4 regions of the Kocuria gwangalliensis genome follow, and region 2 is predicted to be linked to each of the others. Evidence: riboswitches for the same ligand, from Rfam matches in the RefSeq annotation. Region 2 holds a riboswitch; each other region holds the start of a gene.
The links. A riboswitch is a leader RNA that binds a small molecule or an ion and turns the genes downstream of it on or off. The one in region 2 is predicted to bind S-adenosylmethionine.
Positions count from the first base shown of each region.

Region 1 (3,391 bases), on a different contig from region 2:
CCGCGCACCTGATGCCCCGTTAGAACCCTTCTGGGCTCACCCAAGGGCCCCAACGACACATGAGGTGTACACGACCTCGTTTTTCCGTAGCCGCGCCCCCACCACCGGGAGCCGATCACCCAGGCGAGATCCGCGGACCGTTGAGTTCGCCGGATCGTGGCCTGCACATACCCGATGGCTTGCGTGGTGGCCACTGATCCCACGATCCAGTTACGCCATTCTTCGGCTCCGTCCGGTGAGGCTCCCCCGATCTGGTGCGCGTACCGTGCGGTGAGTTCGTCAAGCGTGGGTGACTCGCCACCCGTGAACTCGTAGAGTGCCGGGTCACCGAGTACCTCGACCATTTCTGAGGCGTGATCGACGCGCAGCGGTTCCAACGTTATGCAAGCGGCACATCTCATGGCTCGTGAGAACCTCTCTTTGCAGGTGGTGCGTCGTTGGGGCCCTTGTGGCCCGCGCCCAGGGTTCTAACCACGCAGGAGATGGGTGCGAAGGCCCGGGCGGTACCTGTGATGCGTTCGCGGCACTGCCGAGAGTGCGCCAAAGGCCTAACAGCGTTCAGCCCTGTTTCGTTGTGGGTTCGCCGGACGGGTTGACCTCACCAATGGCGTTGAGGCCGAACATCGGGGTGCCGTTGACGCGGTGGTCGCCCACGATCCGCGCCTTGTACATGGTGGGATTGTGGGTGGCCACCGTGCGCGCGTTGCGCCAAAAGCGGTCCAGGGACTTGGATTTACCCACGGCGGAGGCGCCGAGCAGATCAAAGATCCCGTCGGTGACGTCGCGCACCAGGTCCGGGACAACCACCTGCGCGTGCGCCACCGGCACCTCGCACGCGTTGGTCAACTCCTGAGGGTTCTCGAGCAGGGGATCGCCGCCGAGAACGCCGATGGCGGCGTCGAGCTCGCGGGCCGCCTGAAGAACGATTGCCCGCGCGGCGCCAGCCTTGGCGCTGAGCTCACCCACGCGCTGCAGGATCTGCGGGTCCTCACGCGCGACCGATCCCGTGCCGGTGTTGAAGCCGCGGGTGCGTGAACGCACCAGGTGAACACCCTCGTCGATCGCGGCCCTGGCAATGCCGGCCTCGACAGCGAGCAGCACGAGCTGGAACACGGCGGTCTCCTGGGTTGCCCGGCCGTCTCGATTGCGCACATGGGACGCCGGAACCTTGACCGCGCGGAAGTGGCTGGTGCCCGTTCCGGTGAGTTGCTGGCCGAAGCCGTCCCAGTCATCGACCAGTTCGATGCCGTCCCACGAGCTCTTCACCAGCGCGTGCGAGCGCTCCTCGTGACCGGGGATCTGGGCGGTGACCTGGATCCAGTCGGAGAAAATGGAACCGGTGGAGTAGTACTTGGTGCCGTTGAGTTCCCACTCGCCGTCGCCGGTCCGGGTGAGTGTGGTGGCGGCGGTGCCCAGGGCTGCACCGGAACGCTCGGTCGCGGCATTACCCACGGTTTCACCGGCGGCAATACGCGGGAACCAGACCTCGGACTCGTCGGAGCCCAGGCTCGCAATGAATCCCAGGTGTGAGCGGTACACGTGCGCCACGTTGGAGTCGGCGGCGGCCAGGGCGATCAGCAACTCGGCAACCTGCTCCAGGGTGGCACCGTAGCCGCCCCGCGGGCGCGGGACCGTGAGCGCGCCGAAGCGCCGCTCATTGAGCCACGCGAACTGCTCGAACGGGAGGATCCGCCGTTGTTCGCGCTCCACGGCCCCGCCGGCAATGCGCTCGAACACCGGTTGAAACACGTCGAAAAGGTCGCGGGTGCTCAGCGGCTCCGCGGCGTGCGGTTGATGTTTGGTGGTGGCCAACTGTTCTGTGGTTCGGGTGTCGGTGCTCATGTTCTCGGTGGTCCCTCGCGTTCTGTCGCGATGCTCCGCACCATCGACCGGGAGCAGCCCGGCGCACGGGCGTGAGCGTGCGAACCGCAGGAGCCGAAAAGCTGTCCATCGGTCGTGGCGGAAGCACCGTCCCGGTATCCGGGTGGTTGCTGCGGCGTTAACGAGCCACGTCTCTCGGCCGCTCTTGATGGCGTTACGGGTTCAGGTCATCACGGGCTCGGAGTGACTGTCAACACGCGTGACGCTCTATGACCGCCAGAACGCCCCGGTCACCCGGGACAGCGCATGCAGGTCATCCACGTGGGCGAGTTCGCGGGCGGAGTGCATCGAGAGCAGTCCCACGCCCACGTCCAGCGTGCGCATGCCCAGCCGGGTGGCCGTGATGGGTCCGATGGTGGAACCGCACGGCACGTTGTTGTTGGAGACGAACTCCTGGTAACTGATTCCGGCGCGCTCGCACGCGTCCGCCCACAGCCCCGCGCCCACGGCGTCGGTGGTGTACCGCTGATTGGCGTTGATCTTGAGCAGCGGCCCGGCACCGGGCTCCGGAGTGTTCACGGGGTCGTGGTGCCCCCGGTAATTGGGGTGCACCAGGTGCCCGGCGTCCGCGGACAGGCACACCGATGCGGACAGGGAGCGCCGATAATCGTCCTGCGATTCGCCCCGGGCCGCACTGATCCGGACCAGGACGTCCTCCAGGAACGGACCGGCCGCGCCCGAGCGCGTGGCGGAACCGACCTCCTCGTGGTCGAACGCGGCCAGCATCGAGATCTGCGACGCGGACTCGAGGTCATCCGCGTGCTCGACCAGTGCGTGCAACCCGGCGTACACGGAGGACAGGTTGTCCAACCGCCCACTCGCGAGCAGCTGCCGCCGCTGCCCGATCAGCTCCGGTTTTTGGGTGTCCGCGAGCACCACGTCGAAGCCCACAATGCGCTCCGGAGTCACCGACGCCTCGACCATGTCCGCGAGCAACCCCAACACATCAGCGTCCTGAACCGACCCGGTCCCCCAGATGGGCTGCACGTGCTGCTGCTTGTCGAGCGTGAGACCCTCGTTGGCTGAGCGATCCAAATGGATGGCAAGTTGTGGAATGCGCGCAATGGCCTCGGTCGAGCACAGGTGCTGTGAGAGTTCACCGTTCTCACCGCGCACCACGAGCCGCCCGGCCAGGCGCAGGTCACGGTCCAGCCACGAGTTCAACAACACCCCGCCGTAAACCTCCACCCCGGCCTGGTACCAGCCGTGGGACACCGTGGTGGGTTTGGGCTTGAGCTTGAACCCGGGTGAATCCGTGTGGGCGCCCAGGATCCGGTAGCCGGTGCCCGCGCGAAGATCGCGCGGGGCCACCCAGGCGATCAGAGCGCCGTCGCGAATCGTGAAGTGCCGCCCGGCGACGTCGCTCCACGCCTCGGTTTCGTTCAGTTGCGTGAATCCCGCCCCGCGCAGCAGACCCGCCGCGGCCTCGACCGCGTGGTACGAACTGGGCGATGCCATGACGTAATCACCCAGTGCGCGGGCGTAGCCGAACGGGGCACGGTGAGAATCC
Region 1 covers NZ_BAABLN010000010.1:6,218-9,608, reverse strand. Annotated here, with positions in the region: gene ABEA06_RS14550 (GNAT family N-acetyltransferase) at 1-401, opposite strand, end outside; gene ABEA06_RS05095 (acyl-CoA dehydrogenase family protein) at 559-1,842, opposite strand; SAM riboswitch class I at 1,945-2,036, opposite strand; gene ABEA06_RS05090 (M18 family aminopeptidase) at 2,089-3,391, opposite strand, start outside.
Region 1: linked by a shared signal. The riboswitch ahead of ABEA06_RS05095 (acyl-CoA dehydrogenase family protein) and the one ahead of ABEA06_RS06185 (MetQ/NlpA family ABC transporter substrate-binding protein) in region 2 are both predicted to bind S-adenosylmethionine.

Region 2 (3,391 bases):
ACTGTCCATCACCGCCACGCGGTCCGCAATGGAACGGACCACGTCCATTTCATGGGTGATGAGCACAATGGTGATCCCCAGCTCACGGTTCACCCGCCTGAGCAGACCGAGCACCTCCTGGGTGGTCTCCGGGTCCAGCGCAGAGGTGGATTCGTCCGCGAGCAGCAGTTCCGGGTTGGACGCCAAGGCGCGTGCGATACCCACGCGCTGCTTCTGGCCGCCCGACAGTTGTTCCGGGTAGTTCTTGGCCCGGTCCGTGAGCCCCACGAAGGCCAGCAGTTCGGTGACCCGTTGGTTGCGTTCCTCGGGCTTCCAACCGGCGCGTTTGAGCGGGTATTCGATGTTGCCCGCCACGGTGCGCGAGTTGAACAGGTTGAACTGTTGGAAGATCATGCCGATCTTGCGCCGGATCGGGGCCAGCTGAGTCTCCGACTTGCCGTCCACCCGACTGCCCGCCACCTCCAACGATCCGGAGCTGATGGGCTCCAGGCCGTTGATCAGGCGAACCAACGTGGACTTGCCGGCACCGGAGTACCCGATCACGGCAAAGATCTCGCCCTTGGTGATATCCAGGGTCACTGTGTCCACGGCGTTGACCACGCGAGGAGCACGCTTGGACCCGCCCGTGTAAACCTTGCTCACATCCCGGAAGCGCACCAGGGTACGCTCACTGGACTCGACAATCACTGGGTTTGTTCCTTCAGGTCTTCCTGGTATCGCTTCAGGAGGTCCTTGAGTTCCTGCTGGTCGATCTCGGTGGGAACAGCGGTGCCCTTGCTCTCCTCGTCCTCGGCCTTCAGCACCTTCGGGTCGTAGTAGAAGCTCGCGACCTTCTTGAGGGTCTCGTTGTCCGCGTTGGCCTCGGTGGCGGCGAACAGGTTGTCGAAGACCTTGGCGCTGTCCTGCGTGGGATCATCCGAGGCCAGAGCGGACTTCGGATCAATGTTGGCGCGGCCCAGGAAGTCGTTGTTGATCACGGAAGCGGCCACGGAATCCATCGACAGAACGGTCTGCTCGGCGGACACCGGGCGAACGGAGACCTTCGACTTCTCGGCGTCGATGTCGCCCTCGGTCGGAGCGATCGTGTCCTTGGTGAATTCCACCAGGCCCTCTTGCTTCAACAGGTTCAACGCGCGGCCCAGGTTGATGGAGTCGTTGGGGATGGCGACCTCGTCGCCGTCCTTGATCTGGTCCAGGGAGTCGTACTTGCTGGAGTACATGCCCAGCGGGTAGATCGCGGTGGATCCGACCGGGGTGATGGTGTCCCCGGAGTTGTTGTTGTAATCCGCGAGGTAGGCGGTGTGCTGGAACCAGTTCATGTCCACGTCGCCGCTCTTGGTGGCGGGGTTCGGCTGGTTGTAATCACTGAAGTCCACGTATTCCACGGTGATGTCGTTCTCCGCAGCGACTTCCTTGAGGGCGTCGTGCGCGGGTTCGGACCCGACGATGCCAATGGTGATGGTGCCGTCCGCAGCGGGATCCGAGGATTCGGAGTCTCCGCCGCCGCACGCGGTCAGGGTGAGGCCGAGGGTGGTGGCCAGCGCAAGGGGGATCAAGCGGTGAGATCGCACGATGTGCCTTTCCGAGGAGTGGAATGTTCTGGGCGATTAACATCGGAAAGCGGTGCGTTCGAGGACACACCGCATTCGCAGGGCTCGTGCTGGGTGATTCGCAAATCCGCACTTGCCGGGAGCTACGTTAACCGCGGCCGGATGGTCATCTGGGGCACCCCGCTACGGGAGAGGGTTGCCGTCCGGCCAGCCAGAGCTGGACGCCGGATCTCGTCATCCGCGGCCAAGCCTAACATGGGGCCGGCGGTGATCAGCGTGCGCTGAAACGCTGCGCAATAAACTGATCCGCCCGGTTCCTGGCCCAGCCCTCGGCGCCCAGGACGTCCTCGAGCCGCGGGGTCGTGTCGCCCTCGTGTTCATTCACGACCACCGCAACGATGTCCACGATGGTCGTGAAGTTCACCTCACCCCGGTGGAAGGCGTACACGGCCTGCTCATTGGCCGCGTTGAACACGGCCGGCCAGGTGCCGCCCAGCGTCCCGGCATGCTTCATCAGCTCGATGGCGGGGAATGCCTCGGTGTCCAGCGGCTCGAAGGTCCAGTGCGCCGCTTGCGTCCAATCGCACGACGCCGCCGCGCCGGTAATTCTGTGCGGCCACCCCAGACCTAAGGCAATGGGCAGTCGCATGTCCGGCGGTGATACCTGGGCCAGGGTGGAACCGTCCACGAACTGGACCATGGAATGCACCACGGACTGTGGGTGCACGGTCACGTCTATCCGGTCCAGGACAACGTCGAACAACAGGGATGCTTCCAGGACCTCAAGCGCCTTGTTGACCATGGTGGCCGAATTGGTCGTGACCATCACCCCCATGTCCCACGTGGGGTGTTTCAACGCCTGCTGGGGCGTGACCGTGGTGAGTTGATCCCGGGACATGCCTCGGAAGGGTCCGCCGGAGGCGGTGAGGATCAATCGGTCGACTTCGCTCGAACGGCCTCCCCGCAGCGCCTGCGCCAGAGCCGAGTGCTCGGAATCCACCGGGATCAGCGGGGTCTCCAGGCCGGTGGCGGCCGCGGCCTGTTTAACCAGCGGGCCGCCCGCGATGAGGGACTCCTTGTTGGCCAGCGCCACGGGCGTCCCCGCGTGTAATGCGGCGAGCGTGGGAGCCAGTCCGATGGACCCGGTGATGCCGTTGAGAACAACATCACAGTCCGAGTGTTCCGCCACGCGCGTTGCGGCCTCGGGTCCGTGGAAGATCTCGGGGGTGAAGCCTGTCAGGCCCTCCCCCGAGGCTCGTTGGGCAATGAGTTCTTTCAGTTGCCGGGCGTGGTCGGCCGTGCCACTGGTTCCAACCGCGGCCACACGTTCTCGCACGGCCTGCTCCGCCAGCACCGGCAGGTTGGACGTTCCGGCGGCCAAGGCCGTGACCGACAGCGGCGGGTGCCCCGCGGCGGCGTCGTCCTCGCCCGGTCGCCGCAGGCCACGCGCGGAGGCGACGACGTCGAGCGCTTGCGTACCGATGGAGCCCGTGGAACCCAGAATGACCACGCGCCGGGGCTGCTTGCCAGTGGCGCTGTCGAGTTCGGGGGTCATGGTCAGGGGTGCGTCAGACATGGTCACCAGTATCTCGTGGATCGGAGGAGCTCAGCACATACAACAAGGGCGCCACCCGGAGGTGACGCCCTTGTTCAGTGATGCCGTGGATCAGCGACGAGCGCCCTTGCGGCCGGTCACTGCACCGTAAATGAACAGCACGATGAGTGCGCCCACGATTGCGGTGATGATGGTTCCGATGTCGAACACGGATTCCAAGGATCCGATGCCCACCAGGCTGCCCAGGAAGCCGCCCAGGATGGCACCGATGATGCCCAGGATGATG
Region 2 covers NZ_BAABLN010000013.1:75,450-78,840, forward strand. Annotated here, with positions in the region: gene ABEA06_RS06180 (methionine ABC transporter ATP-binding protein) at 1-687, opposite strand, end outside; gene ABEA06_RS06185 (MetQ/NlpA family ABC transporter substrate-binding protein) at 684-1,571, opposite strand; SAM riboswitch class IV at 1,675-1,789, opposite strand; gene dxr (1-deoxy-D-xylulose-5-phosphate reductoisomerase) at 1,822-3,105, opposite strand; gene ABEA06_RS06195 (GlsB/YeaQ/YmgE family stress response membrane protein) at 3,217-3,391, opposite strand, start outside.

Region 3 (3,391 bases), on a different contig from region 2:
TCCGAGGTGTGGTTCCACATTGTGTTGGTCCTGGGTGTGTCCTTGGGGTCCTCGGCGGTGTATGCCGTGTTGAACCTGGCCGAGACGCTGTCGCGGGGCCCACTCACGGATGCCGAGGCGACCTTGAATCAGGTCCTGAGCCCGGTTCCGGCCATTGATCTGCTTCGGCAACTTGCGAGCATCGGTTTCGCTCTGGTCCCCGTGTTGCTCGCCCTCTACCTTCTGGCCGGTTCGTTACCGGGTATCGCAGTGGTGCTGCGGCGGATCGGCGTGGACGGTCGCCGCCCGTGGCGGGACGCGGTCTGGGGCGTCGGGTTGTTCCTGGCCATGGGCGTGGGAACCCTGGTCCTCTACCAGACAGGCAGGGCGCTGGGGGTCACGGCCGCCATCACCACCTCGGCTCTGAACGAGCACTGGTGGACGGTGCCCGTGCTGATCCTGTCCGCGCTGCGTCACAGTGTGGTCGAGGAAATCATCGTGGTCGCGTTCCTGTGCGATCGGTTGCGGCGCATCGGCTGGTCCTGGGTCACGATCGCGGTACTCACGTCCCTCTTCCGCGCCAGCTATCACCTCTACCAAGGCTTTGGCCCCGCGCTGGGCAACCTGATCATGGGTCTGGTGTTCGTGTGGGTGTACCGCCGCTACGGTCGCCTCGCGCCCTTGCTGATTGCCCATGCGCTGCTCGACATCACCGGTTTCCTGCTCCCGCAACTGCTCGCGCGTTGACAAAGGACGACGCCGCTGCCGCGCCCCTGTCGCGTAGCAGGGTGCGGCAGCGGCGTCGGCGGGAAAATTCAGATGGTGACCAGGCCGTCCGGGGTGGCGAAAGAAACCTCCATGACACCGGGTGTGCCGTTGGGTGAGCACCAGGTGACGTCCAAGGCGGCCAGGACGTTCTCGACGGGGCCGCCCAGCCATTCGGTGACGCGCTCGGGAGAACCGGCGATCTCCATGCCGGCCAACCGGACGTCCGTGATCTGCGCCTGGGAAGGGTGCATGTCGGGCTCGGAATCAAAGCGGATCATGAACGGCAACTGTGGGTCGGCGATCAGACCCTTGACCCCGATCTGGTGCCACTCCAACTGGCGGCCGTCCGGGAAGAGCCGGGCACCGGGAACGGAGGGGCGGCCGAGCTTGTCCTCGAAGGGGGCCAGGTCCGCGACCTCGACCACCCAACCGAGCCAACCGCCGCCGGCTGCGGAGCGGGCGCGCACGGCCTGACCGAACGGGGCCTTCTCCGCGGCGGGGTGCTCCAGCACCTCGACGACCTCCACGTACTGGTGGTCGGTGAGCGGCAGGATCATGTTCCGAGTCCCGAAGCGCGGGTGGATTCCGCCCTTGACCGGCTCGATCCCTAGCTGATCGGCAATCCGTTCCGTGGTGGCTTCGAGACCATCGGATTGAGCTGCGAATGAGACATGATCCAGTTTCATGCTGTCATGGTGGCACCGCGCGGGATGGTCGCCAAATCGGGGCGTGAAACATGTCCGTGTGATGCGGGTAACTCAGCTTGACGTTCGAGGTACCGGCTCCGGACAATGAAGAGCAGGTCACGAGAGTCAGCGACAAGCCCCAGCTAGCTGACCGGCAACCCTCCCTCCGCGGTGGGGTGCCCTGGGTGAGGACCGGGCCGCATCGGAACAATCCGATGCCGGCAAGCGCGGGTCACAGGTGCCCGATCGCTGCACGGGCACCGTGCTGCGGATCGTTCACCGGGCCCCTGATCCCGAGAAAGGGAGTGCGGTATGAGTCCCGCAGCCACCCCGTCCCAGCCCCAGGGCTGGGCTTTCGAAACCCGTCAAATCCACGCGGGGCAGGAACCCGATCCCACCACGGGATCGCGGGCACTACCCATCCACCAGACCACCTCGTACGTGTTCCCAGATGCGGAAACCGCGGCCATGCGCTTTGCCCTGGCCGAACTGGGCCCCATTTACACGCGCCTGACCAACCCCACGACCGAAGTGGTGGAGAACCGCGTGGCTTCTCTGGAGGGCGGCGTGGGCGCGCTCATGCTCAGCTCGGGTCAAGCGGCGTCCACCTTTGCGATCCTCAACCTGGGCGGCGCCGGAACCCACGTGGTGGCCAGCCCGTCCATGTACGGCGGCACCTACAACCTGCTGCGTCACACCCTGCCCAAGATGGGCGTGGAGACCACGTTCGTGTCCGACCCTGACGATCCCGAGGCGTGGCGCGCCGCGGTCAAACCCAACACGGTCGCGTTCTTCGGGGAAACCATTCCCAATCCTCGCAATGACGTGCTGGACATCGAGGCGGTCGCCGCGGTGGCCCATGAGTCGGGTGTGCCGCTGATCGTGGACAACACGATTGCCACGCCGTACTTGATTCGGCCCATTGAATGGGGCGCGGACATCGTGGTTCATTCCGCCACCAAATTCATGGGCGGGCACGGCACCTCCATCGGCGGCATGATCGTGGACGCCGGCAACTTCGACTTCGGGCGGGACCCGCAGCGTTTCCCGGCCTTCAACGAACCGGACGAGTCCTACAACGGCCTGGTGTACGCCCAGGCGCTCGGCAAGGACGGTATTTTCGGGGTGAACCTGTCCTTCGTCCTCAAGGCGCGCGTGCAGTTGCTGCGCGACCTGGGCTCCTCGATCTCCCCGTTCAACGCGTTCCTCATCGAGCAGGGCATTGAGACGTTGTCCCTGCGCATGGACCGCCACGTGGCCAACGCCCAGAAGGTGGCCGAGTGGCTCGAAGCGCGCGACGACGTTCGCGCGGTCTCCTACGCCGGACTCGCGTCCTCGCCGTGGCACGAGCGCGCTGAGAAGTACGCGCCCAAGGGTGCCGGTTCCGTGCTCGGTTTCGTGCTCGACGGCGGTCGCGAGGCTGGAACTGCCTTCGTGGACGCCCTGACACTGCATTCCAACGTGGCCAACATCGGCGATGCTCGCTCCCTGGTGATCCACCCGGCGTCCACCACCCACTCACAGCTGACCGACGACGAACAGCGGGCCACCGGCATCGAACCCGGGTTCGTCCGGTTGTCCGTGGGTCTGGAGAACATCAACGACATCCTCGCGGACCTGGAGTCCGGATTCGAGGCCGTGGCCGCGCTGGGCGGCGCGGGGGCGTCGTCGTCGGCCGAATCCGGAGAGGGAGGAACACAGGCGTGACCATCGTGGGAGGCGGAACCACCGACTCACTCGTCCGCGAGGACGGCGTGGTGGGTTACATCAACGTGGGTCCCTTGACCTTGGAGTCCGGCTACCGCCTCCCTCGTGCGCGTCTGGCCTACGAAACATGGGGGCGGCTCAACGAGGACGCGTCCAACGCAGTGCTCATCGAGCACGCCCTGACCGGGGATTCCCACGTGGCACGGGGACAATCTCGCGATCACGCACCCGAGGTGGAACGTGTGGCCGCC
Region 3 covers NZ_BAABLN010000014.1:159,643-163,033, forward strand. Annotated here, with positions in the region: gene ABEA06_RS06995 (CPBP family intramembrane glutamic endopeptidase) at 1-726, shown strand, start outside; gene ABEA06_RS07000 (VOC family protein) at 795-1,433, opposite strand; SAM riboswitch class IV at 1,549-1,667, shown strand; gene ABEA06_RS07005 (bifunctional o-acetylhomoserine/o-acetylserine sulfhydrylase) at 1,746-3,140, shown strand; gene metX (homoserine O-acetyltransferase MetX) at 3,137-3,391, shown strand, end outside.
Region 3: linked by a shared signal. The riboswitch ahead of ABEA06_RS07005 (bifunctional o-acetylhomoserine/o-acetylserine sulfhydrylase) and the one ahead of ABEA06_RS06185 (MetQ/NlpA family ABC transporter substrate-binding protein) in region 2 are both predicted to bind S-adenosylmethionine.

Region 4 (3,391 bases), on a different contig from region 2:
GGGGCGACGTTCAACAGCTCAACCCGGTACTTCGCTTCGGTCTTCACTGCTATTTCTGTTTCGGTCACGCCGGGGCCAGGATGGGCAGCACCAATCGTCGTGCGTGATCTCCACCTCAGACTAGAAAACGCCTACACACTGGTCAACGAGAACAGGCCAATCGGAGCTCAGCTCCCCACAATCCGGAAATCACAACCTGCTTCGCCCACCGTGACGATCGCCCTCACGGGCCCCGGGAGGAGCGGCATCGTCGTGGAAGCTTACGGGCTCAGACCATTTGGGGGGGGAACTTACTGCACAGTAGGGCCAGCTACTTTGCCGTAACCCCTGACGAAATGGTGTGCCGGCGCTGCACGCCCCGAGCCGCCGCACATGCCGGGGTGCGCGAGCGGCGTCGTCGCCTATTCCCATGAGAAGTCGAGCGCGGAAGAATAAATGCCATGGAACTCGACTATCCGTTCCACGGGCGCTGCCTGGTCCAGAACAGCCCCGCGAACCGAGTACCGAGTCATGGAACCGACCTGTTCGGCACGGCATTTGCCATCGATTTCGTACCGGTGGATCGAGAGAATCGCTCGGCCCGCTTCTCGGCCGGATCATTGTGGCGCCCGGAGGCACCAGAGAACTTCATCGGCTTCGGGCAACCGGTCATCTCCCCTGTGACTGGCACGGTGGTGCTGTCGGACGACCACGCCGAGGATCACGCGGCCTACCGCGGCTTGTCCTCCATGGGTTACGCGCTCACCCAGGCTCGCCGCGCTGCCGCCGGGTGGGGCACCTTGGCAGGCAACTACGTGGTGATTCAGGAATCACGAAGCGGCCGTTACGTTGCCCTGTGCCATCTACGATGGGGGAGCGTCAGGGTGCGTCTCGGTCAAGACATTCAGATCGGGGCCCAGGTGGCTGAGTTCGGAAATTCTGGCAACAGCACCGAGCCCCACGTGCACGTGCAAGCGGTTGACTCCCTGGAGTTCGAGCGTGCCGTTGGCCTACCTCTGTCATTCCCCGGTGGCCTACCCCGGAACGGGCAGATCATTGACTGCCGACCTCATCACTCCGATCAGGACGCCGTCCAACCGCCGTCCATCGTGTAGGCGGCGCCGGTGAGCATGATCTTCTTGACCACTTCCTCTTCGGGGATCCCGTGCGTTGCGACCTGGTCCTTGATTCGTTTGTCGACCAGCGGAGTCCGCACGTAACTGGGGTTCACGCAGTTGCTGGTCACCCTCCAAGGCCACGGCCTTGGACAGCCCCTCCACGCCGTGCTTCGCGGCGACATACGCGGATTTGAACGCCGAGGCGGGCAGACCGTGGACCGAGGATACGTTGATGATTCGGCCCCATTCCCGCTCGTACATGTGGGGCAGCACGGCGCGGATCAGCAGGAACGGGGACTCGAGCATGAGCGTGAGGATCCGGTGGAAGTCGGCGGGATCGATGTCAGCCACGATCACATGGGCACCGCGCTGGGCGAGAGCGCGGACCGCTGCGGCGCCAATGCCACTCGCGCCGCCGGCGACCAGGGCCTTTTTGCCCGTGAGAGTGCTCTCCGACATGCCCCGGCTCCTCAGTAGTGGGTGACCTACGTCCCGCACATTACGCGCGCCACAATTGGCCCGACCACCCACCCATGATGTTTGATGAGTGGGTAACCATCCAGAGCGGCCGAGAGATCTGGCTCGTCGACGTCGCAGCAACCCGGGATTCAGCCCACGGTGCTACCGCCAGGACCGATGGAAAGGACTGCTAGTTCATGCCTCAGAACACCGACCACATTCAGACCACCCACGTGGGATCGCTGCCCCGCACCCCCGATCTGCTGGAGGCCAATGGGCGCTTCCAGGAAGGGGAGGCCACCGCGCAGGAGTTGGACGCTGCGCTGGACACGGGCGTGATCGACATCGTCCGCAAGCAGCGTGAAATCGGCCTGGACATTGTCAACGACGGCGAATACGGCCACACCATGTCCTCCTCCGTGGATTACGGCGCGTGGTGGAATTACTCGTTCTCACGCTTGGGCGGGCTGACCCCCACCAACGAGGACCGCTGGAAGGATGCCGAGGTCAAGCGCTCCTCCCCCGGCAACATCGTGCTGACGAGCTTCCCGGACCGCCGCGACCGCGCTCGCTTCCGCGACGCGTACGAAGACCCCACCGCGGGCGTTCTGGCTCACCGCGCCTCCGTGGCCCAGCCCAAGATCACGGGCCCGCTGACTTACACCGGGCAGGACGCCGTGGTCGGTGACATCCGCCGCCTTAAGGACGCGATGGCCGAGACCGGAGCCCAGCAGGGTTTCGTGGCCGCCCTGTCCCCGGGTTCGTGCGCGCGCGTGCGCAACGAGTACTACTCGACCGATGAAGAGCTCGTGTACGCCTGCGCGGACGCGATGCGCGAGGAGTACAAGGCCATTGTCGACGCCGGACTGACCGTCCAGATCGACGATCCCTCCATCGCCGAGTCCTGGGACCAGATCAACCCCGAACCCACCGTGGAGGACTACCTGGCCTTCACCAAGGTCCGCGTGGACGCCCTCAACTACGCCCTGCGCGACCTGCCCGAGGACCAGATCCGCTTCCACCTGTGCTGGGGTTCGTGGCACGGCCCGCACACCACGGACCTCGAGTTCAAGTACCTGGTGGACCTCATGCTCACGATCAACGCCGGCGGCTACAGTTTCGAGGCGTCCAGCCCCCGCCACGGTCACGAGTGGAAGGTCTGGAAGGACCACTCGCTCCCCGAGGGCAAGGTGGTTTACCCCGGCTTCGTCTCCCACTCGACCAACGTGGTCGAGCACCCTGAACTCGTGGCCGACCGCATCGAGCAGTACGCGTCCGTGGTGGGTCGCGAAAATGTCGTCGCCTCCACCGACTGCGGCCTGGGCGGTCGCCTCCACCCCTCGATCGCGCTGGCCAAGCTCGAGTCCCTGGTCGAAGGCGCGCGCCTCGCGACCGAGCGCTTGTTCTAGCGGGGTTCGCGAGCGACGTCGTCGGTTCGCCGACGACGCCGCTCGCGCCGCCTGCACCGCGCCCACTGGGCCTCAAAGACGGCCGGCCCGGCAGCCTGTGAATAACCCGAGCCGCCGGATTGCGTGACCGCTTACAGTCGCGGTCATGAAAGCCGCTCGCGCCCTGAGTCTCGATCCGCTGCCGGATGTGTTGCCCACAGTTGAATAGCGCCATGATTACGCCCCACCTGGCCTGGAAGTATCACCGGCCCACCTCGGAGCTGGGCGGCGCCAGGCTCACCCAGCCCTACGGACTGAACCCGTTCCTGGGGCCGTCAGGCAGCGCACTCACGCATCCGGTCGAGGCGCTCACCGTGACGGCGTCGTATTTGTCGTCGTGGCGAATCATTGCCTGCCTGGACTATCTCTTGGCGCACCGGATCCAAG
Region 4 covers NZ_BAABLN010000035.1:53,073-56,463, forward strand. Annotated here, with positions in the region: gene ABEA06_RS12835 (M23 family metallopeptidase) at 441-1,094, shown strand; partial or broken gene ABEA06_RS12840 (SDR family NAD(P)-dependent oxidoreductase) at 1,061-1,556, opposite strand; SAM riboswitch class I at 1,650-1,740, shown strand; gene ABEA06_RS12845 (cobalamin-independent methionine synthase II family protein) at 1,754-2,965, shown strand; gene ABEA06_RS12850 (hypothetical protein) at 3,178-3,391, shown strand, end outside.
Region 4: linked by a shared signal. The riboswitch ahead of ABEA06_RS12845 (cobalamin-independent methionine synthase II family protein) and the one ahead of ABEA06_RS06185 (MetQ/NlpA family ABC transporter substrate-binding protein) in region 2 are both predicted to bind S-adenosylmethionine.